DNA from 3 places in the Clostridium sp. DMHC 10 genome. Region 3 is predicted to be linked to each of the others. Evidence: riboswitches for the same ligand, from Rfam matches in the RefSeq annotation. Region 3 holds a riboswitch; each other region holds the start of a gene.
The links. Region 3 has a riboswitch for S-adenosylmethionine ahead of AGR56_RS12215 (pyridoxal phosphate-dependent aminotransferase). Riboswitches for the same ligand answer to the same signal wherever they lie in the genome.

Region 1 (3,284 bases), 510 kb from region 3:
TATTTTGCATAAATATCTGTTCCTTATTTTTTCCATCATATAAATCAGATGATCCTAAAACAATATGAATTATTGGATCATAAGAATTTTTTATGCAATTATATACTTCGTCAATATCACGTCTTATAGCTCTTGATGGAACAGAAATTGTAGTTTTAGTACCAACCTTTTGAGCTATAGCTTTAGTAATTTCTAAATCATTATGCGATAAGGATGGAAAACTCGTTTCTATTATGTCAACTTTCATCTTTTGAAGTTGATATGCAATCTTTAGTTGCTCATTTATATTAAGCTTAGCACCCGGAATTTTTTCACCATCTCTCAAGGTCGTATCCATGATCAATATTTTCTTCATAATACTTTTACCTCCATCATATATAGCTTTTGCATATTCGTCTATAAAACAAAACCTCATCTCAAACCAGAGACGAGGTTATAATCCCGCTACCATTTAAAAAGATAACTAATTGTATATACTTATGATAATATTTATAGTCACACATGTCAATAGCTATTTTATTTTTTAATCTCATATGGAGTTTCTTGGTATACATAATAGTTAAGCCAATTTGAAAAAAGTAAATTCGCATGCCCTCTCCACGTAACAAGAGGTTTTTTTGACGGATCATCATCTTCAAAATAATTTTTAGGTGGTTTAATATCCAAACCTAAATCTAAATCCCTTACATACTCATCATTTAAAGTATTTTTATCATACTCAGAATGCCCCATTACAAATATTTGCTTCCCTTTTTTATTTGAAACTATATAAACACCAGCTTCATTCGATTCCGCAAGAATTTGAAGATTTGGATTTTCCTCTATATCCTCTTTTTTAACAGTAGTATGTCTAGAATGAGGAGCGTAAAATTTATCATCAAAACCTCTTGTAAGTTTAACATGTTCCTTTGTTACAGTATGATTAAATACTCCAAACAATTTTTCAGGAAGTTCATATTTTTTTATTCCATAATGATAATACAACCCAGCTTGAGCACCCCAACATATATGAATTGTAGATGTTACATTTGTATTAGTCCATTCAAATATTTCGCAAAGTTCTTTCCAGTAATCTACATCTTCAAATTTCATTGTTTCAACTGGTGCACCAGTTATTATCATTCCATCAAATTTTTCATTTTTGATTTCGCTAAACTTTTTATAAAACATTAAAAGGTGCTCTTGAGATGTATTTTGTGAGGCATGTGTCTCTGTATGAATAAATGTTGGATTCACCTGAAGCGGAGAATTACCAATTAATCTTAAAATTTGAGTTTCAGTAACAATCTTTTTAGGCATTAAATTTAAAATTAAAATATTAAGTGGTCGTATATCTTGATGATAAGCCCTATTTTCATGCATAAAGAATATATTTTCATTTTCCAGAGTTTGAGCTGCTGGAAGATTATCAGGTATTTTTATTGGCATATATGTCACCGTCCTATATATAAAATTAAAACATAAAAAATCCGTTTTCAAACAAGAAAAACGGATTATAAGTATCAAAAATACTCAAAACTGTTTTTCTTATCTTTCAAAACATAAGTTTTGCAGGAATTAACACCGTACATTGAAATGATAATGCCGGTTGTTAGGTTTCATTGGGCCAGTCCCTCCACCATTCTAGATAAGAATTAACCATATTACTTTTATATTATAGTTGTTTGTTTGTTAAATTGCAATATTTTTAATTAAGTTTACAATAAATTGCATTTACATAATAAGTATTATGTAAATTAATATCCCTACTTTGAATATTTTGCTTAACTATACTATAATATTAAGGTATTTTAAATTTTATGAGGTGATTAAATGAAACCTATTGGGATGAGAAATATAAAAACTGCTCTATCTGTATTTTTATGTGTTTTAGTATCTAGATTACTAAAGATGGAATACCCATTTTATGCTGCTATAGCCGCTGTAATATCAATGAGTTCCTCCGTTACTGATTCCTATATTGCTGGAAGAAACAGAATGTTTGGAACTTTCGTAGGTGCTATGATAGGTCTTTTATTTTCGCTTGTTTTACCTGGAAATATATTATTATGCGGTGTAGGTATTATAATTATCATCTACATATGTAATATATTAAATTGGAATAAATCCATAAGTATTGCATGCATAGTTTTTACTGCTATAATGACAAATTTAAATGGCAGAAATCCTTTTTCATACAGCTTTAATAGGCTTTTAGATACTCTGCTTGGTATCACCATTGCATTAGCAGTAAATTATATTTTTATACCTCCTAAATATGTGGGTAAAATAATACATCAATGTAATACTGTAATAGATCATCTATTTATAATATTCGGCAAAAACACTATTTATAATGAAGAAATAAATTTAAAAGAGTACAGTGACAAATTAAATAAATTAGAAAACTATATAACTACCTACAGCAAAGAAATAAGATTTTCTAAGGAAACTGCAATAAAAATAGATAATATAAAAAGTATGATAACTCAATTTAACAAAGCTTATTACTCTTTAAATATATTAAATTCATTAAAACATAGTAAAAATTTAAATAAGGACAATGCAGCAAAAATAGAAGCCATATTTAATAAAAAAGTCCCCTCACATGAAGGCACCTATACGGATGAACTTATTGTATATAATTATCATGTAGGCGAATTATTAAATATATTGGAATCTTTGATTGAGAATAATATAACCAAGGATGAATTTATTATGAAAATATAAAAAAATCTCCACATACATAAATAAGCTATGTGGAGATTTTTTAAAGTACTTACTTTTAAAATTTTTATTGAATTAATATTTTAGTTAACATTGATTTGTATTTACATAATAATTGTTATGTAAATAGTAGTGCACCTGCTTTTAATAAAGATAAAATTAACTATTTAAACAAACTCATCTGTTGAGTAAATTCTTTTATAGATTTCATTTTTCTAATAGTTATTTTTTCATCACCTCTTAAATTTCCTACTAACATAGGTGAATTAGGATTATGCTTTAGCCAATTATCTTGGACTAATTGATTATTAAAATTTGCATAGCAGTATAGACAATGATGTTTGCAAGTATTATACTGTTCAATATCTACACTTTTTACACACCCGCATACTTCCCTTTGTGTATCATCTTTTTTTACATCTATCTGTCTTTTTATATAAATCTAAAAAACTTATAACACACTTATCTGTGTATCCTGCAAGCTGCTTACAAAACTTTTCAAACCGCTCATAATGGTATTCTTTAGTATAAAAGTCATTTAGTAATATGGGGTCATATCTCCATATTACTTTCTCCTT
Region 2 (3,284 bases), 350 kb from region 3:
TATCCTTCTCCCTGTCCTATAAGTCCGCTTACCTTTCCACTGCACCCAGGACCAGAGTGCAAAACAGGTACAGCTCTTTTTATCGCAACTACAGTCTGCTGTGCTCCAAGCGCACAAGAAAATCTAGGTTGTTCAATAATGTTCGACACTTGTATCACCTCCAAGAAAAGTAAATGGATCCTGCTCAAGCCACCATTTTGTATATGGCATTGTACTATGCTTTGCAAGATTAGTTACAAATTCTTTATTATCTATAGTTTCTATAATTCTTTCAGCATAATTTATTACCCCTTGATAGCCAAAGCCAAACTGCTCATCACCAATCAAAAGCGTGGGAACCCCAAGTTTTGCTCCCCAAAGTGTCATACCTCCATGTCTTGCAATCATTATGTCAGGTCTTACTCTATTCAATATATTAACTAATTCATATGCCTGCTTGTTGCAAACATTGTAATTTGGTATATCTCCATAAGTATTAACATCATGCGCAAGTGCATCAGATTTTGGATCATCATTGTCAAATACAGGATCATGATGAAATATTGCTGCACCTTGAACATTTAAGCCAAGTTCTCTTAAAAGTGCTATGAGTGCATGACCATGAGCAGCACCCGCTGTAATATATGCAGTTTTCCCTTTAAGCCTTTTACGATATTCCTCAACTTTAGGAACAATTTTTGCACGTTCATTTGATATATATTCTTCTATTTTCTCTTCTCTATGAAGTACTTTTCCAAGTTCTCTAAGCCAATTATCCGTACCTAAAATTCCATAAGCTGGTGGAGATTTTATCTCTGGGACACCATATACTTGTTCTAATGCGGCTCCTAGATATGTTCCAAGTGTAGTACATATTTGTATCGTTGCTGCCGACTCAGATATATTTTCTAGTTCAGCAACCGTTGAAAATGGCACAATGTATTTTGCTTCATACCCAAGCTCTTTAAGCAAGTCATCAAAAATGTGACTTCCCCAGAAATTTATTATATTTACCTTATTTGTCTTTTTCTTTGGAGGTTTAACTATTTTTCTAACGATAGAATGATACGCTGAATCAAATCCAGATGTCCATATTTTTGATCTGAAACCTTCACAAAAACATGCCACAACAGGTATTCCAAGTTCTTCTGTTAACTCATCAGTTACACTTTCTATATCATCTCCAATTATTGCAGAGGCACAAGAAGTTGTTACAAATATTGCATTCGGTTTAACCCTTTTGTAAACATCTCTAATAGTCTCTTCTAGCTTTTGAGTTGCACCAAAAATTGTATCTTTCTCAGTAAGATTTGTACTAAAATATCTTCCCATTGCTCTTGGAAGTTTCCTTTCCATTTGACCTACCCTATATACAAAATTGAATCCAAAAGAATCTCCCATACATCCTACAGGTGCATGATTAATAATTGCCGCATCCTTTATCATAGAAAGCTGGCAAAACGCATTTCCAGAACTGCATCCCATACACTGACTAAAGCTTCGTGCGCTGTCTTTTAACTTTCCACACTGACCAAGTTTTACAAGCTGCCCCGCTGTACCTTTAAATCCAGTAATTGAACCAAGGCGATTTTCTCTTACTTCAACAGCTTGAGCATTTAGGTTGATTTTACTCATCAAATTTCCTCCTTTAATGTATAAATAAAAATTAAAAAGGCTATATCTACTCTATTTAAAAGAGTAAATATAGCCTCTAGTTTTTCTAGTCAACTACAAAATTTCATATAAAAAATCCTCTTAAAAAACTTTAAGAGGATTTTTGCACAACTATGTTAACTTAATTATCCTCTTATCTCTCAAAACTTAGTTTGCAGGAATTAACACCATACATTCAAATGAAAAATGTTGGTTGTTGGGTTTCACAGGGCCAGTCCCTCCACCTCTCTTGATAAGATTTAAATGTTTTATTCAATTTATATTCCTATAACTCAAATATGAATAATATTTATTATATGATTTATATTATATCATCTTTATATTTTATGTCAATACATTCTTTGGTTTATTTTCCAAACTTCATTTTAAGTGATTGCATTAATAACATAAATCTTTATAAACATTTTTTAAACCACATGACACGCCACCATATGTCCTTTATCTACTTCCTTCATTTCTGGTTCTTTCTCGCTGCATATTGGAGTTGCATACGGGCATCTTGTCCTAAATCTACATCCTGTTGGAACATCCATTGGACTTGGAAGTTCTCCTTCTATTACTTTCTGCATCGCTGCACTTGCCTTTTTAGGATCTGGCACAGGTATAGAAGATAAAAGTGCTTTAGTATAGGGATGCAGTGGATTTTTATAAAGCTCTCTACTTTCTGATATTTCAATTATTTTTCCTAAATACATTACCCCAATTCTATTAGATATATGCTTTACCATAGATAGATCATGTGCCACAAAAAGATAAGTAAGCCCCATATCTCTTTGAAAATCCTCAAGCATATTTACAACCTGTGCTTGAATGGAGACATCAAGCGCAGAAATTGGTTCATCACACAAAACAAACTCAGGTTCTATAGATAATGCTCTTGCTATTCCTATTCTCTGACGTTGTCCACCACTAAACTCATGTGGAAATTTGTCCATATCCGACTTCTTCATTCCAACTTTCTTAAGAAGTTCCTCAATTTTGTCCATTCTTTCACTCTTAGACAAATTTGAATGAATGGCCATAGGTTCATCAATTATTTCCGAGACATTCATATATGGATTAAGTGAAGAATATGGATCTTGAAATATAACTTGCATTCTTTTGTGATATGGCTTAAGTTCTTTTTTACTTAATCTTGCTATATCCTTGCCATCAAAAATTACTTTTCCATCTGTTACGTCATATAACCTTGTAATTGTTCTTCCAAGTGTGGATTTTCCACAGCCTGATTCGCCAACAAGTCCAAAAGTTTCTCCTTTTTTAATATAAAAACTAACATCATCTACAGCCTTAACATACTTATTTTTATTTACTCCAAAAGCACCCTTCACAGGAAAGTACTTTTTTAAATTGTTAACTTCTATTAACTTCTTTTCTATTTCACTCATTATAACTTTCCTCCTTCCTCTAATAAGAAGCATCGTGCTTTTTGAGTTTCCGAAATACTTTTATACTCAGGTATTTCTCCAAAACATTTATCAGCTGCAAAAGAACATCTTTCAGCAAAAGGACATCCTTTAGGAGGAGCTAAAAGTGAAGGTGCTGTTCCCTTAATAGGTTCGAGTCTTCTCTTTTCATCTTCATCAACCTTAGGAATTGAGTTCAAGAGTGCTTTTGTATAAGGATGTGCC
Region 3 (3,284 bases):
TAGATTAATGAGAGAAACAGAAACAGATTCCAAGAACATACCTGTATCTCCTGAAAGTATGAAGGAGCTTTTTGATATGATTAAGGGCAAGGCAGTAAGTAATACTGCTGCAAAAGAGGTATTTGAAGAAATGTTTAAGACTTCTAAAGAGCCTAAAGTTATAGTTGAAGAAAAAGGATTATCACAAATAAGTGACAGTAGTGCCCTCGAAAACTTAGTAGATGAGGTACTTAAAAATAATGAAAAATCTGTTGTGGATTATAAGGCAGGTAAGGTTCAAGCTATAGGCTATCTTGTAGGTCAGGTTATGAAGGCAAGTAAAGGAAAAGCAAATCCGCCTATGGTTAAAGAAATATTAGAAAAAAAACTTAGCAATTTATAAAATGTAAAGGAAATACCCTCATATTCATAAAAATACGAGGGTGTTTCTTTTTAGCTTCTTGGATCACTATTAGTATTAGAGTTTTTGTTCCTTTTTCGTTTTGATTTATCGTATGTTAGCCCAATTTCATCTGACAATTCCTGAGTCATTTTTTCTAGTGCACTTTTTGTTTTTTGACCAGCTTTTTTATTATCTTTACTATTCTTATTACCTTTGTGAGCCATATAAAAGAACCTCCATGATATTCTTATTTTAAATTAAAGTATTTTAAGGATTTGTACAAAATATATTATAACCAAAAGCAATAATTTTATTAGTGTTTATATTTTAACCTTTTAGGTCTTTATCTCTAGTATTAACAGATTATTAATACTTTTTTAAAGGTTATATTATACCATTTACAAGAATGTTGTGGTATAAATGTTTTTAATGTTAATAAAGAAGGCTAAATTTACATTTATGATAAGGAGTGGATTGTAATGAGTTTTTCAAATAAAACAGTATTAGGTACTATAGGAGGTTTAATTATTGCTTTTTTAGCAATAACATTGTTTATTAAAATTCTTCCTGTCATTTTAGTGGTGGGCTTAACTATTTGGGGAGTATTTAAAATAACTAAATGGTTTGAAAGTAAAAGCAATAAGAAAATGGAATTTAGTAAAAAAGATGAGGTAACATCGGAATTCTCAAGTGAAGATAAAGGCTTTGGATATGATAAAGACAATGTAGTAGATGTTGATTATACTGAAGTTAAAAAATAATATTTTAATAAAAAAGTATAATTTAAACTGGTGCATATATAAAAAGGATGATATAATTTAATAAAAGAATTAACGTGTCAAAAAACTTAATATTGTTTCTTATCAAGAGTGGTGGAGGGACTGGCCCTGTGAAACCCAACAACCAGCATTTTTCATTTGAATGTATGGTGTTAATTCCTGCAAATTTATTTGAGAGATAAGAGAGAAGTACATTTTAGAAATTAAAAAACTGTTTTTCTTATTGAAAAGCGGTTTTATTTTTTTATAGGAGATGATAAAATGCCTAATTTAAGCAATAAACTTGATTGGTTTACAGAATCAGTAATAAGAAAAATGACAAGAATATCTAATGATTATGGTGCTATTAATTTATCTCAAGGTTTTCCAGATTGGGAGCCTCCAAAAGCTATAACTGAAGCGCTTAAAGAAGCAGCAAGTCATGGACCTCATCAATATGAAATTACCTGGGGGTCAAATGAATTTAGAGAAAAGCTGGCAAAAAAGCAGGAAAAATATATGGGCATTGAAATAAACCCCAATGAAAATATAGTAGTTACCTGCGGAAGTACCGAAGCCATGATGGTAGCTATGATGTCTGTTTGCGATAGAGGCGATAAGGTTATTGTATTCTCACCATTTTATGAAAACTATGGAGCAGATGCAATACTTTGTGGAGCAGAACCTATATATATTCCACTCATTCCACCAAAATTTAATTTTGATAAAGAAGTTTTAAAAAAAGCATTTGAGGAGAAACCTAAAGCTTTAATACTATGTAATCCATCTAACCCTGTTGGAAAAGTATTTACAAGAGATGAGCTTTTATATATAAGTGATCTGGCTAAAAAATATGATACTTTTGTAATAACAGATGAGGTTTATGAACATATTGTATATAAGCCTTATAAACATACCTATATAGCGTCGCTTCCAGGAATGAAGGAAAGAACTATATCCTGTAGTTCACTTTCTAAAACTTATTCTATAACTGGGTGGAGACTTGGATATATTATAGCCGATAAGAAAATAGTCGATAACTGCAAAAAAAGTTCATGATTTCTTGACGGTAGGGGCAGCAGCACCGCTTCAAAAAGCTGCCTGTGCTGGTCTTAGTCTTGGAGAGGATTACTATGAAGAATTGATTGAAATTTATGGTAGAAAAAAACAGCTTTTTTTAAATGGCTTAGAGGAAGCAAAACTCAAATATTTTGAACCTCAAGGTGCGTATTATGTTTTAGTCGATATATCAGAGTTTGGTGAAAAAAGTGATTATAAATTCTGTCAGTGGCTTGCAAAGGAAGTAGGGGTAGCAGCAGTACCGGGGTCAAGTTTCTTTAAGGAGGATGTGAACAATTACATTAGATTTCACTTTGCTAAAAAAGATGAAACTTTAATAGAAGCAATAAAAAGATTAAAAAAAATTAAGGCGCTATAAAGAAGTTGACATTTGATTTTTATTGATTTATATTTATTGTGGTAATTATATAATTTTTATTAGTAAATTGTCATTTGTTCTCATAAAATCTCGATGCTTCTATGAATTTTATGAAAACAAATAACTGATTTACTTAAAAATTTACATAATATGAATTATAAGAAAGAAGGGACTCGCACTTGGTATATTTTGATAATAGTGCAACTACTGAGCCTCTTAAAGAAGTTTCAGAAATAATGAAGGATGTTTTTTATAATTATTATGGAAATCCGTCATCACTTCACTCTTTAGGTAAAAAGGCAGAGGATAAGTTAATAGAATCAAGAAAAATTTTGGCAGATACGATAGGGGCAGAAGAAAGTGAAATTATATTTACTTCTGGTGGAAGTGAATGCAATAATTTTTTAATAAAAGGTTTTGTAAAACCAGGATTACATATTATAACTTCTAAAATAGAGCACCCTAGTGTTTTAAACACTTTTGCTCAGCTTGAAAGATGGGGAGTAAAGGTTACATATATAGATGTGGATGATAAAGGAAAAATAAAACTTCAAGATCTTGAAAATAGCATAACAAAGGATACTGTTCTTGTAAGCATTATGCATGTTAACAATGAAACGGGTACTATTCAGGATATTAAAGCTATAAGTAAGACTATAAAAGCAAAAAGTTCAAGAGTAAAGTTTCATGTAGATGCAGTACAAAG

Region 1: it holds a riboswitch for S-adenosylmethionine, as region 3 does, so the genes downstream of both, metA (homoserine O-succinyltransferase) here and AGR56_RS12215 (pyridoxal phosphate-dependent aminotransferase) in region 3, are expected to answer to the same signal.
Region 2: it holds a riboswitch for S-adenosylmethionine, as region 3 does, so the genes downstream of both, AGR56_RS10590 (nitrogenase component 1) here and AGR56_RS12215 (pyridoxal phosphate-dependent aminotransferase) in region 3, are expected to answer to the same signal.

Annotation. Positions count from the first base shown of each region.
Region 1 covers NZ_LGVB01000015.1:1,604,514-1,607,797, forward strand. Annotated here, with positions in the region: gene AGR56_RS09795 (2-isopropylmalate synthase) at 1-355, opposite strand, end outside; gene metA (homoserine O-succinyltransferase) at 517-1,428, opposite strand; SAM riboswitch class I at 1,525-1,634, opposite strand; gene AGR56_RS09805 (aromatic acid exporter family protein) at 1,813-2,709, shown strand; partial or broken gene AGR56_RS09810 (DUF1848 domain-containing protein) at 2,870-3,284, opposite strand, start outside.
Region 2 covers NZ_LGVB01000015.1:1,763,927-1,767,210, reverse strand. Annotated here, with positions in the region: gene AGR56_RS10595 (nitrogenase component 1) at 1-149, opposite strand, end outside; gene AGR56_RS10590 (nitrogenase component 1) at 133-1,614, opposite strand; SAM riboswitch class I at 1,784-1,892, opposite strand; gene AGR56_RS10585 (oligopeptide/dipeptide ABC transporter ATP-binding protein) at 2,061-3,041, opposite strand; gene AGR56_RS10580 (ABC transporter ATP-binding protein) at 3,041-3,284, opposite strand, start outside.
Region 3 covers NZ_LGVB01000015.1:2,111,058-2,114,341, forward strand. Annotated here, with positions in the region: gene gatB (Asp-tRNA(Asn)/Glu-tRNA(Gln) amidotransferase subunit GatB) at 1-382, shown strand, start outside; gene AGR56_RS19600 (small, acid-soluble spore protein, alpha/beta type) at 433-606, opposite strand; gene AGR56_RS12210 (hypothetical protein) at 862-1,143, shown strand; SAM riboswitch class I at 1,240-1,346, shown strand; partial or broken gene AGR56_RS12215 (pyridoxal phosphate-dependent aminotransferase) at 1,423-2,578, shown strand; partial or broken gene AGR56_RS12220 (cysteine desulfurase family protein) at 2,815-3,284, shown strand, end outside.